Regions from separate parts of the Streptomyces sp. AK02-01A genome, predicted to be linked through region 2. Evidence: riboswitches for the same ligand, from Rfam matches in the RefSeq annotation. Region 2 holds a riboswitch; the other holds the start of a gene.

Region 1 (4,410 bases), on a different contig from region 2:
GAGGAGGCCCAGTAGCGCGAGACCATGGTCCAGTTCGACGCCTTCGGCGAGTACCACTGCGGGTCGATGTAGACCGGGTATGTGGCGTCCTTCAGAAGCTGCTGATCTGGGGTGAGTACGAGCTCGTCACCGTTGGAGGTGACCTCGACATCAATGGGCGCCACCTGTGCCGCCTCGCCCGGCCCGCCGGATGCGTCCAGCTTGGCTGACGCAGCCTTTCGGGAAACGGACGTTCCCTCCGCAGTACTGGAATCCCACATCAGCGGCTGCGGCGCCTCGAACACCGGCCCACCGGCCCCGGTGTCCATCGCCTGCAGGCCGCCATCGGTCGTCTCCTGGACCGTCATGCCGTCGGTGTGCATACCAAGCCGCAGCTCAGCCAGCTGCGGATTGGCGGCCGCCTGCGGCGTCTTGACCACCAGCGTGTGCGAGACACCGTCGACATCGGCTCGCACCTTGAGGTCCACGTCCGGCAGGACGGAGGGGTAGGTAGCCGTGGAGCCGTCGATCACCGGCGTGGGCAGCGCGGTCGGCCAAGACAGAGACAGCTCCCGGCCGGCCCGCTCCAGCGCGATCAGCGGCGCACCGCCCCCGCCCGAAAAAGCGATACCCACGGATGCCGCTTCCGGAATAACGGAACCGTCCGCTCGCTTCCGCAGCGAGGTGTCGATATCCCGCCACTCACCATTCACACGGGTACGGACCGGTCGCAGGTGCTCCAGCGCCTCCAGACGGCCATTGGGTTTGGCAAACACCTCACCCGTCTCCGTGCGCTCCGCAGTGACCTCGACATCCTTGCCTGTGCGCCTGGCCTCGGCCAGCGCCGCGTCCTCCGTACCAGCAACGGAACCGCCGTCGCTGGCCGCACTCCCGGCCTTCAGAGCCGCGGAGGCGGGCGCGACTGCAGCCGCAGGAACCGCAGTCAGTACGCCTGCTACCAGCAACGCGCTGAGCAAGCCCCCCAAGCCCCGCACCGCCGGATATCCACGCAGACGTCTGCCCATCACGCACCCCTCCCCGAAATCTCCACACATCCAACACATGCAGGACGCACGGAAATCTAAGGCCGGACTGAGAGCACGTCCAGATCCATCAATCCGGGCAAACCCCAACCTTGATCACGAAAGCCCGAAGTCCATGTAACGTGATTAACGCAACACTTGAACAATCGGAATTGCCCTAGCGGATTCTGATCATCCAAAGAGCAAACAGTCAGTAGATACGCCCCTCAGCTCTTCCCGTGACCTTTAAAGCTCCCCCTGAGGTCCCTCAGCTGACGACCCGTCCATGTGTCGGGGTCGAGCCGCTGGTTGCACGTCGGATGGGAACTCTCAGTGGCCGACCACGCTTGGGGCCGCAGCCGCACTTGCAACACCAGCGAACGAAGAACCCGCTGGCACCACAAACACGCCACCGCGTCGGCTCCTCACCCGAATCCAGCGTCCGGACGCAAGCACCCCGTCGACGCCTCCGAGTGCCAGGTGCGGAGGACCCGCTCGCGGCCACCACGCGGTGCGCCTTGCGGCACTGCGGTCGCAGAGTTGGACGCCGCCGCCGGCCGTTGCCAGCCGCTGTCGCCACCAACACCGGACCCGCTCGGCGCCCGACCAGTAGGCGTAGCGAAGCGCCGCGGAAGCACTAAGGTGAGTAGCGGGCCGTGACTGGCGCTGAGGTGGAGTACCACCGGGGAGCGGCCTGACACTCTGTCGAATGCCGTGCGCCTGGGCGACTCGTCGTGACGCTCAGGAGTGGCACATGGCCCAGACACGGACAGCTCGCCTGATGGACGGTACCGGGCTTGCCCGCCGCATCATCGAGACCAGCTCCGCCTCTGCCGCGGACATTCTCCGGCACACCGGGACAGCCCCGTGCCTGGCTACCGTGCTGGTCGGAGACGACCCGGCCTCGGTGACCTACGTCCGGATGAAGCGCGCCCGGTGCGAGAAGGCCGGTATCCAGTCACGGCATGTGGCCCTGCCCGCTTCGATCAGCACCAGCGGCCTGATCGAAACAATCACCGAACTCTCCGAAGATCCCGGCGTGCACGGCATCCTGCTCCAGCACCCGGTGGGACCTCACATCGACGAACGCGCCGCCTTTGAGGCGATCGCGCCGGAGAAGGACGTCGACGGGGTGACCATGCATTCCTTCGCGGCGATGAGCTTCGGCCTGCCCGGCTTCGTGTCCTGCACTCCCGGAGGAATCATGCGTCTGCTGGAGGAGTACGAGGTGGACCTCGCCGGTAAGCACGCGGTCGTGGTGGGACGCAGTGCCATCCTCGGCAAGCCCGCGGGCATGCTCCTTCTTGGCCGGAACGCCACGGTGACCTACTGCCACTCACGTACCTCCAACCTGTCCGCGATCGTCCGGCAGGCGGACATCCTGCTCGCCGCGGTGGGACGGCCGCGCTTCATCACCGGTGCGGACCTCAAACCTGGTGCGGTGGTGATCGACGCGGGTTACAACCCGGGCAACGTCGGCGATGTGGATTTCGAGTCCGCCAAGGACCGGGCGAGTCTGATCACGCCTGTCCCCGGCGGTGTGGGGCCCATGACCATCGCCGTGCTTCTCGCCCAGACGATCGACGCTGCGAGACGCCGGCTCGGCGTGCCCGGCGGCTCACCGCGCGTTTCGCCGACGAGCCCGGCTACCGCGTAGCGGACCTGATGCTGTACCGCGCCGCCGCCGACGTCCTGGACAGGTGAGAAACCCACCACCCACAGCCCATGTCATCACCACGGACCACATGGACACTCGTGTCGCGGACCGCGCGCTATCGCGTGCCTCCCTCTCCACCGGGCCGCCCCGACCGGCCGGCATGACTGAAGGTGGGCAGCGCCCGCACCAGGTCGGAGGGGAGGGCGAGGCCCTCGTCAGTCGACGGGTTGACCGCCAGCCAGAGATCGTCCTCCGGCCAGTTCTCGGCCAGCTCGACGATTGATATGCCCAGCGCGGTGCCGGGGTCGCCGCCGGCCGCCACCAGTGCGTCCTCGGAGGTGAAGGCGGGCACGTATCGATTGCCGTCCTGTTCGATCACCGGCAGAGCGACTGCGCCATCGGGACGCTCCTCCTCGCCCTCGACCGGCGGCGCCTGCGGCAGCAGGGCCACGCTGTTCGCGAGATCGGTCAGAGTGGCCTGCGTGTCCGCCGCGGCCTGGCGCTCCGCCGCGTCGGCCGCGGCCTGGGTTTCCTCGGTGGAGCGCGCCTCGGCCGGAGGTGCGTGTTCGTCGGGAGTCGGAGTGCTCATGGCTTGTCCTCTCGTCGGCGTTGCTCACGGGCCACCCGCTCGATACGGGCGGACACGAATTGCCGCAGTCGCCGCCGGATGCCGCCCAGCGGCACGGGGCCGGGGCAAGCGAGGCAATACCACCAGGCTATGCCGCCCGACGTGCTGTGCGAAGTTTTCGATGAGGGAATCGGTGGTGCCGGAGCCGGGCCGCCGTCCCTGGACAGGGTCGTGGCCACCACACGTAACGCTCACACCGCGTGGGAAGGCGACTGATCAGGAGCGTCGGCGAGGTCACGCTCGACGCGTCGGCAGTCGGCCACTCCCCCGCGCCGCTCGCCGGGCGTCCGGTCAGCCGGCCAGCATCGCGGCCGATACGTCCCAGAGCCGCGCGGCGGCGTCCGGGTCGAGTGCGTGCGCGGCGACCCCGGACGCCTCGGCCGTTCGCTCCGTGGCGGTTGTGTACGGGAGCGCTTCCGCGCAGTTCTCGAAGTAGCGGCCACCGACACCGTCCAGCAGAGGTGAGGCGGCGAGGAGGACGGAGGTGGCCGCGCCCTGCTCGGTCGTCCTCCACGGATAGTTGTCGAAGATCCTTCTGGTCTCGGCGCTCATCTCCGGCCCTGTCTGGTGGCGTTGCAGCGCGGTGCGGATGCCGCCGGGCATCAGCGCGTTGGCGGTGATTCCGTCGGCCGCCCACCGCGTGGACGCCTCGACGGCGAAGAGGACATTGGCCGTCTTGGACTGCCCGTACGCCGACCACGCGTCGTACGCGCGGTTCACATAGTGGATGTCGTCGAAGACGACACGGGACCTGCGGTGCGCGTTGGAGCTGACGGAGACGATACGCGCGGTGCCCGCGGCGGCCAGGGCGTCGTGCAGCCTGAGCGCGAGGTCGAAGTGGCCCAGGTGGTTCGTGGCGAACTGGTACTCCCAGCCTTCGGCGGTGCGGCGCAGCTCGGGCAGGGCCATCACTCCGGCGTTGTTGACCAGGATGTGCAACGGCCCCTGCCACGCCGCCGCGAAATCCGCGACGGACGAGCGGTCGGTCAGTTCGAGCGAGGCGGCTGAGACGCTGCCGTTGCCGGTCTTCGAAGCGATCTCGGCCGCGATTCGCTCGCCCGCTTCGACGTTTCGGACCGCCAGCGTCACCTCGGCTCCCGCCGCCGCCAGTGCGCGCGCCGTCT
Region 2 (4,410 bases):
GCGATGTCGCTGCGCGGGACACCGCGTCCGGAGGGCCGCGGCGCCATGGTCAGCCTCTGCTGGACCGAGCGGGGGCGGACGCTGCGCCTCGACGAGTTCGCGGCGTCGCTGGACATGAGCTTTGTGAAGCAGGTCCGGGTCATGCCCCAGTGGCTGGAGCTGAGCGGTGGCACCGGCGTGTGGTTCGAGGAGCCGCATGTGCTGCGGTTCCGGCTGGTGAGCGAGGACGGCGAGGGATGGACGGAGACCGCGCGGCCGGCGGGCCCCACGCTGCTGTGGGATGACGGCGACATCCAGGGAGCGTCCGCCGGCGAGCGGCTGACACTGCGGCTGGAAGGGGTCGAGTCGTTGGCGAGGGCGAGGGCCATCGCGGAATCGGTCCGTTGAGACGGGCCGCGGAGTGGGAACCGGAAGCGGCCGAGCGGTGTAAAGGAGGTGACGCGAAGGCGGTGCGGACGGGCCGCGCCGCGCGTCGGCAGGGGGAAGCATGCGACAGCGATATGCGCGAACGCTCCGACGGGCCGCCGTACTTGTGGCGGCGCTGGCACTGACCTGGGGCTTCGCTCCGAGCGCCATGGCCGGAGGCCCGACCAGCGTGCTGATCGCCTCACCGGAGAGTGAGGAGACGGCCGCGCTCTACTACACCGACAAGGAGTACGCCGAGCTGACGCGGCAGCTCGGCGCCCTGGAGGAGCCGGCGCCAAAGGCGCCGGGACAGAAGGAGCGGCCGCGCTCGCTGGACGGCGCGCTGGGGTCGCGGCAGATCAATGTGACCTGGATGCTCCACGATGTGCGGCCCTGGCGGGTGGACCGGGTGTACACCAGCGCGGATCTCTCCACGATCTGGATAGCCACCTTGCCGCAACCGTCGCCGCGGCAGGAGGTGAGCTGGCACCGGGCGGAGCAACCGGCGGCGCTGCGGGCCTTGTTGAAGAAGCTCGGGCTGATGGGCGAGAAGACCGGTGCGGGTCTGTCCGGCGGCATGGCGCCGCCGCCCGCCGTGGAGGCGGGCGGGAGCGCCGCCGGGGCCGCCGGTCCGGACGTCCCGGCGCGCGAGCGGGAAGAGGCCACCGCGTCGGCGGCAGCCGACGATTCGGCCGTGTGGTGGTGGGCGGCAGGCGCGCTGGGCGCCGGTACGGCGATCGGTCTGGTGCTGCGTCCGCTGGCCGGGCGACTGCCGCGCCCGCCGTTCGGCGGGCGCGGTGGGCCGGGGACCGGCGGTCCGCGTCAGCAGTTGCTGGACGTCTGAACCCGGTCCGGCCGCCCGGGAGTCCGCCGGTCGCTGGGGCCGGGGCTCCGTCGGAGCGGTAAGCGGGGTCTCCGTCGGAGCGGTAAGCCGGGATCAGACAGGCAGGCCGGGGGCCGGGAAGGCGGTCATCAGGTCGGCGACCTCGGCGCGGATCGTGGCCAGCGCGTCCTCGTCTCCCTTGCCCGCCGCGGTGACGCCCCGGTCGATCCAGTCGGCCACGGCCGCCATATGGGAGGTGTCAAGACCGCGGGAGGTGAGGGAGGGGGTGCCGATCCGCACGCCGGAGGGATCGAAGGGCTTCCGCTGGTCGTAGGGCACGGTGTTGTAGTTGACCACGATCCCGGCCCGGTCCAGCGCCTTGGCGGCCACCTTGCCGGGCACGTCCTTGGGTGTGAGGTCCATCAGGATCAGATGGTTGTCGGTGCCGCCGGAGACAAGGTCGAAGCCGCGCGCGAGCAGTTCCTCGGCCAGAGCCCCGGCATTGGCGACGACCGACCGCGCGTAATCACGGAAGGAGGGACGGGCCGCCTCGTGCAGGGCGACCGCGATGGCGGCGGTGGTCTGGTTGTGCGGGCCGCCCTGAAGGCCGGGGAAGACCGCCTTGTCGATGGCCTTGGCATGCTGCTCCCGGGACATCAGCATCGCGCCGCGCGGGCCGCGCAGGGTCTTGTGGGTGGTCGTCGAGATCACGTCGGCATACGGCACCGGGGAGGGATGGACACCGGCCGCGATCAGCCCGGCGATATGAGCGACATCGGCGACCAGCACCGCGCCGGACTCCTCGGCGATCTCACCGAAGGCCGCGAAGTCGATGGTGCGGGGAAGTGCGGTACCACCACAGAAGATGATCTTGGGCCGCTCCGTGAGCGCGAGCCGGCGCACTTCGTCGAAGTCGATCAGGCCGGTGTCCTGACGCACGCCGTACTGCACGCCCCGGAACCACTTGCCGGTGGCCGACACACCCCAGCCATGGGTGAGATGGCCGCCCATCGGAAGGGACATGCCCATCACGGTGTCACCGGGCTCGGCGAAGGCGAGATAGACGGCGAGGTTGGCCGGTGAGCCCGAATAGGGCTGGACATTGACGTGCTCGACGCCGAAGAGGTCTTTGGCACGGGCGACCGCGAGCAGTTCGATCTGGTCGATGACCTGCTGGCCCTCGTAGTAGCGACGGCCCGGATAGCCCTCGCTGTACTTGTTCTGCAGGACGGTCCCGGACGCTTCGAGGACCGCCCGCGAGACATAGTTCTCGCTGGGAATGAGGCGCAGGGTCTCGGCCTGGAGCCGTTCCTCGGCGCCGACGAGCGCGGCCAGTTCCGGGTCGTCCACCGAGAGGGCGGGATGATGGGTGGGATGCGTCATGGTGTCCTCCGGGACGATCCGTGCTCGGTCGTGGTCCCGGGGTGCCCAGGCGGGCGGCACCTCGTGCGATGAACCGCGCGCGGCTCCACCGCGGTCTGTTCCGCGTACGCCAGTCGCCGTGCGTACCACCCAGCGTAAGGGCTGCCCCGTCATCCCCGGCGGATCAGCGCGCGGCGTCGGATGCGGTGCATCGCGAGGCGGAGGAGCGGGCTCGTACGGGACGTCGTGGCTGGCCCCGACAACGCCGCGAGCGGGCGTGCCGGGCGTCGTGGGCCAGGCGGGATGTGTCAGACCGGACCGAGGCGCTGTGCACCGGCGCGCGGGCCTTGTTCGGCCGGGGCACGCCGGGAGCAAGGTTTCCTCGTCCGCCCGGCGAGCGACGATAGAAAGTGGGGCATTGCCCCGCTCACGCCGGACAGCTTGTCCTGACCGATCGGAGAACCCGTGTCGACAACGGAGCGTGCCATCGCCTCGGCGGAGGCCCACAGTGCGCACAATTACCACCCGCTGCCCGTCGTCGTCGCCTCGGCGGACGGTGCGTGGATGACCGATGTCGAGGGCCGTCGCTACCTCGACATGCTCGCCGGATACTCGGCGCTCAACTTCGGCCATGGCAACAGGCGGCTGATCGATGCCGCCAAGGCCCAGTTGGAGCGGGTGACACTCACCTCCCGGGCGTTCCACCACGACCGGTTCGCCGACTTCTGCGCGGAGCTGGCCGAGCTGTGCGGCATGGAGATGGTCCTGCCGATGAACACCGGGGCGGAGGCGGTGGAGACGGCGGTGAAGACCGCCAGGAAGTGGGGCTACCGGGTCAAGGGCGTGCCGGACGGCATGGCGAAGATCCTGGTCGCGGCCAATAACTTCCACGGCCGGACGACCACGATCATCAGCTTCTCCACGGACACGGAGGCGCGGGCGGACTACGGGCCGTACACGCCCGGGTTCGAGATCGTTCCGTACGGGGATCTCACGGCGCTGGGCACGGCGATGACCGAGAACACCGTGGCCGTGCTGCTGGAGCCGATCCAGGGCGAGGCCGGGGTGCTGGTACCGCCGGCCGGTTATCTCGCCGGGGTGCGGGAGCTGACCCGGGAGCGCGATGTGCTCTTCATCGCGGATGAGATCCAGTCGGGCCTGGGCCGGACGGGCAGGACGTTCGCCTGTGAGCACGAGGGCGTGGTGCCCGACATGTATGTCCTCGGCAAGGCGCTGGGCGGCGGTGTGGTGCCGGTGTCGGCCGTGGTCTCCTCGGCCGAGGTACTCGGTGTGCACCGTCCCGGCGAGCATGGTTCGACGTTCGGCGGCAATCCACTGGCCTGCGCGGTGGCGCTGGAGGTCATCGCGATGCTCAGGACCGGCGAGTTCCAGCAGCGCGCCGCGGAGCTCGGCGACCATCTTCACCACGAGCTGGGACTGCTCGTCGGCGGCGCGGTGGAGACGGTGCGCGGCCGCGGCCTGTGGGCCGGCGTCGACATCGTGCCGTCGCACGGGACGGGCCGGGAGATCTCGGAGCGGCTGATGGAACGGGGAGTGCTGGTGAAGGACACGCACGGCTCCACGATCCGGATCGCTCCGCCACTGGTGATCAGCAAGGAGGACCTGGACTGGGGCCTGGACCAGCTCCGGTCGGTGCTCGCGGACCGCAGCTAGGCCGAGCTAGGCCCTGTCTGACACATCCCGCCGTCGCCGCAGTAGGACGGCGAGCACAGAACGGCCGTCACACGATGACATGGGGCACGAATCGGGCGTACTCGTCCGTGATCAGGCCCGAGGACTCCCGGATGCCCAGGCCCGCC

What was found. Region 2 has a riboswitch for ZMP and ZTP ahead of glyA (serine hydroxymethyltransferase). Riboswitches for the same ligand answer to the same signal wherever they lie in the genome.
Region 1: it holds a riboswitch for ZMP and ZTP, as region 2 does, so the genes downstream of both, PV679_RS22325 (bifunctional 5,10-methylenetetrahydrofolate dehydrogenase/5,10-methenyltetrahydrofolate cyclohydrolase) here and glyA (serine hydroxymethyltransferase) in region 2, are expected to answer to the same signal.

The regions. Positions count from the first base shown of each region.
Region 1 covers NZ_JARBAE010000025.1:20,748-25,157, forward strand. The annotation lists gene PV679_RS22320 (LamG domain-containing protein) at 1-1,004, opposite strand, end outside; ZMP/ZTP riboswitch at 1,648-1,734, shown strand; gene PV679_RS22325 (bifunctional 5,10-methylenetetrahydrofolate dehydrogenase/5,10-methenyltetrahydrofolate cyclohydrolase) at 1,756-2,658, shown strand; gene PV679_RS22330 (SseB family protein) at 2,774-3,247, opposite strand; gene PV679_RS22335 (SDR family NAD(P)-dependent oxidoreductase) at 3,578-4,410, opposite strand, start outside.
Region 2 covers NZ_JARBAE010000015.1:95,526-99,935, reverse strand. The annotation lists gene PV679_RS16705 (hypothetical protein) at 1-387, shown strand, start outside; gene PV679_RS16700 (hypothetical protein) at 488-1,249, shown strand; gene glyA (serine hydroxymethyltransferase) at 1,343-2,611, opposite strand; ZMP/ZTP riboswitch at 2,648-2,738, opposite strand; gene rocD (ornithine--oxo-acid transaminase) at 3,056-4,264, shown strand; gene PV679_RS16685 (glutathionylspermidine synthase family protein) at 4,332-4,410, opposite strand, start outside.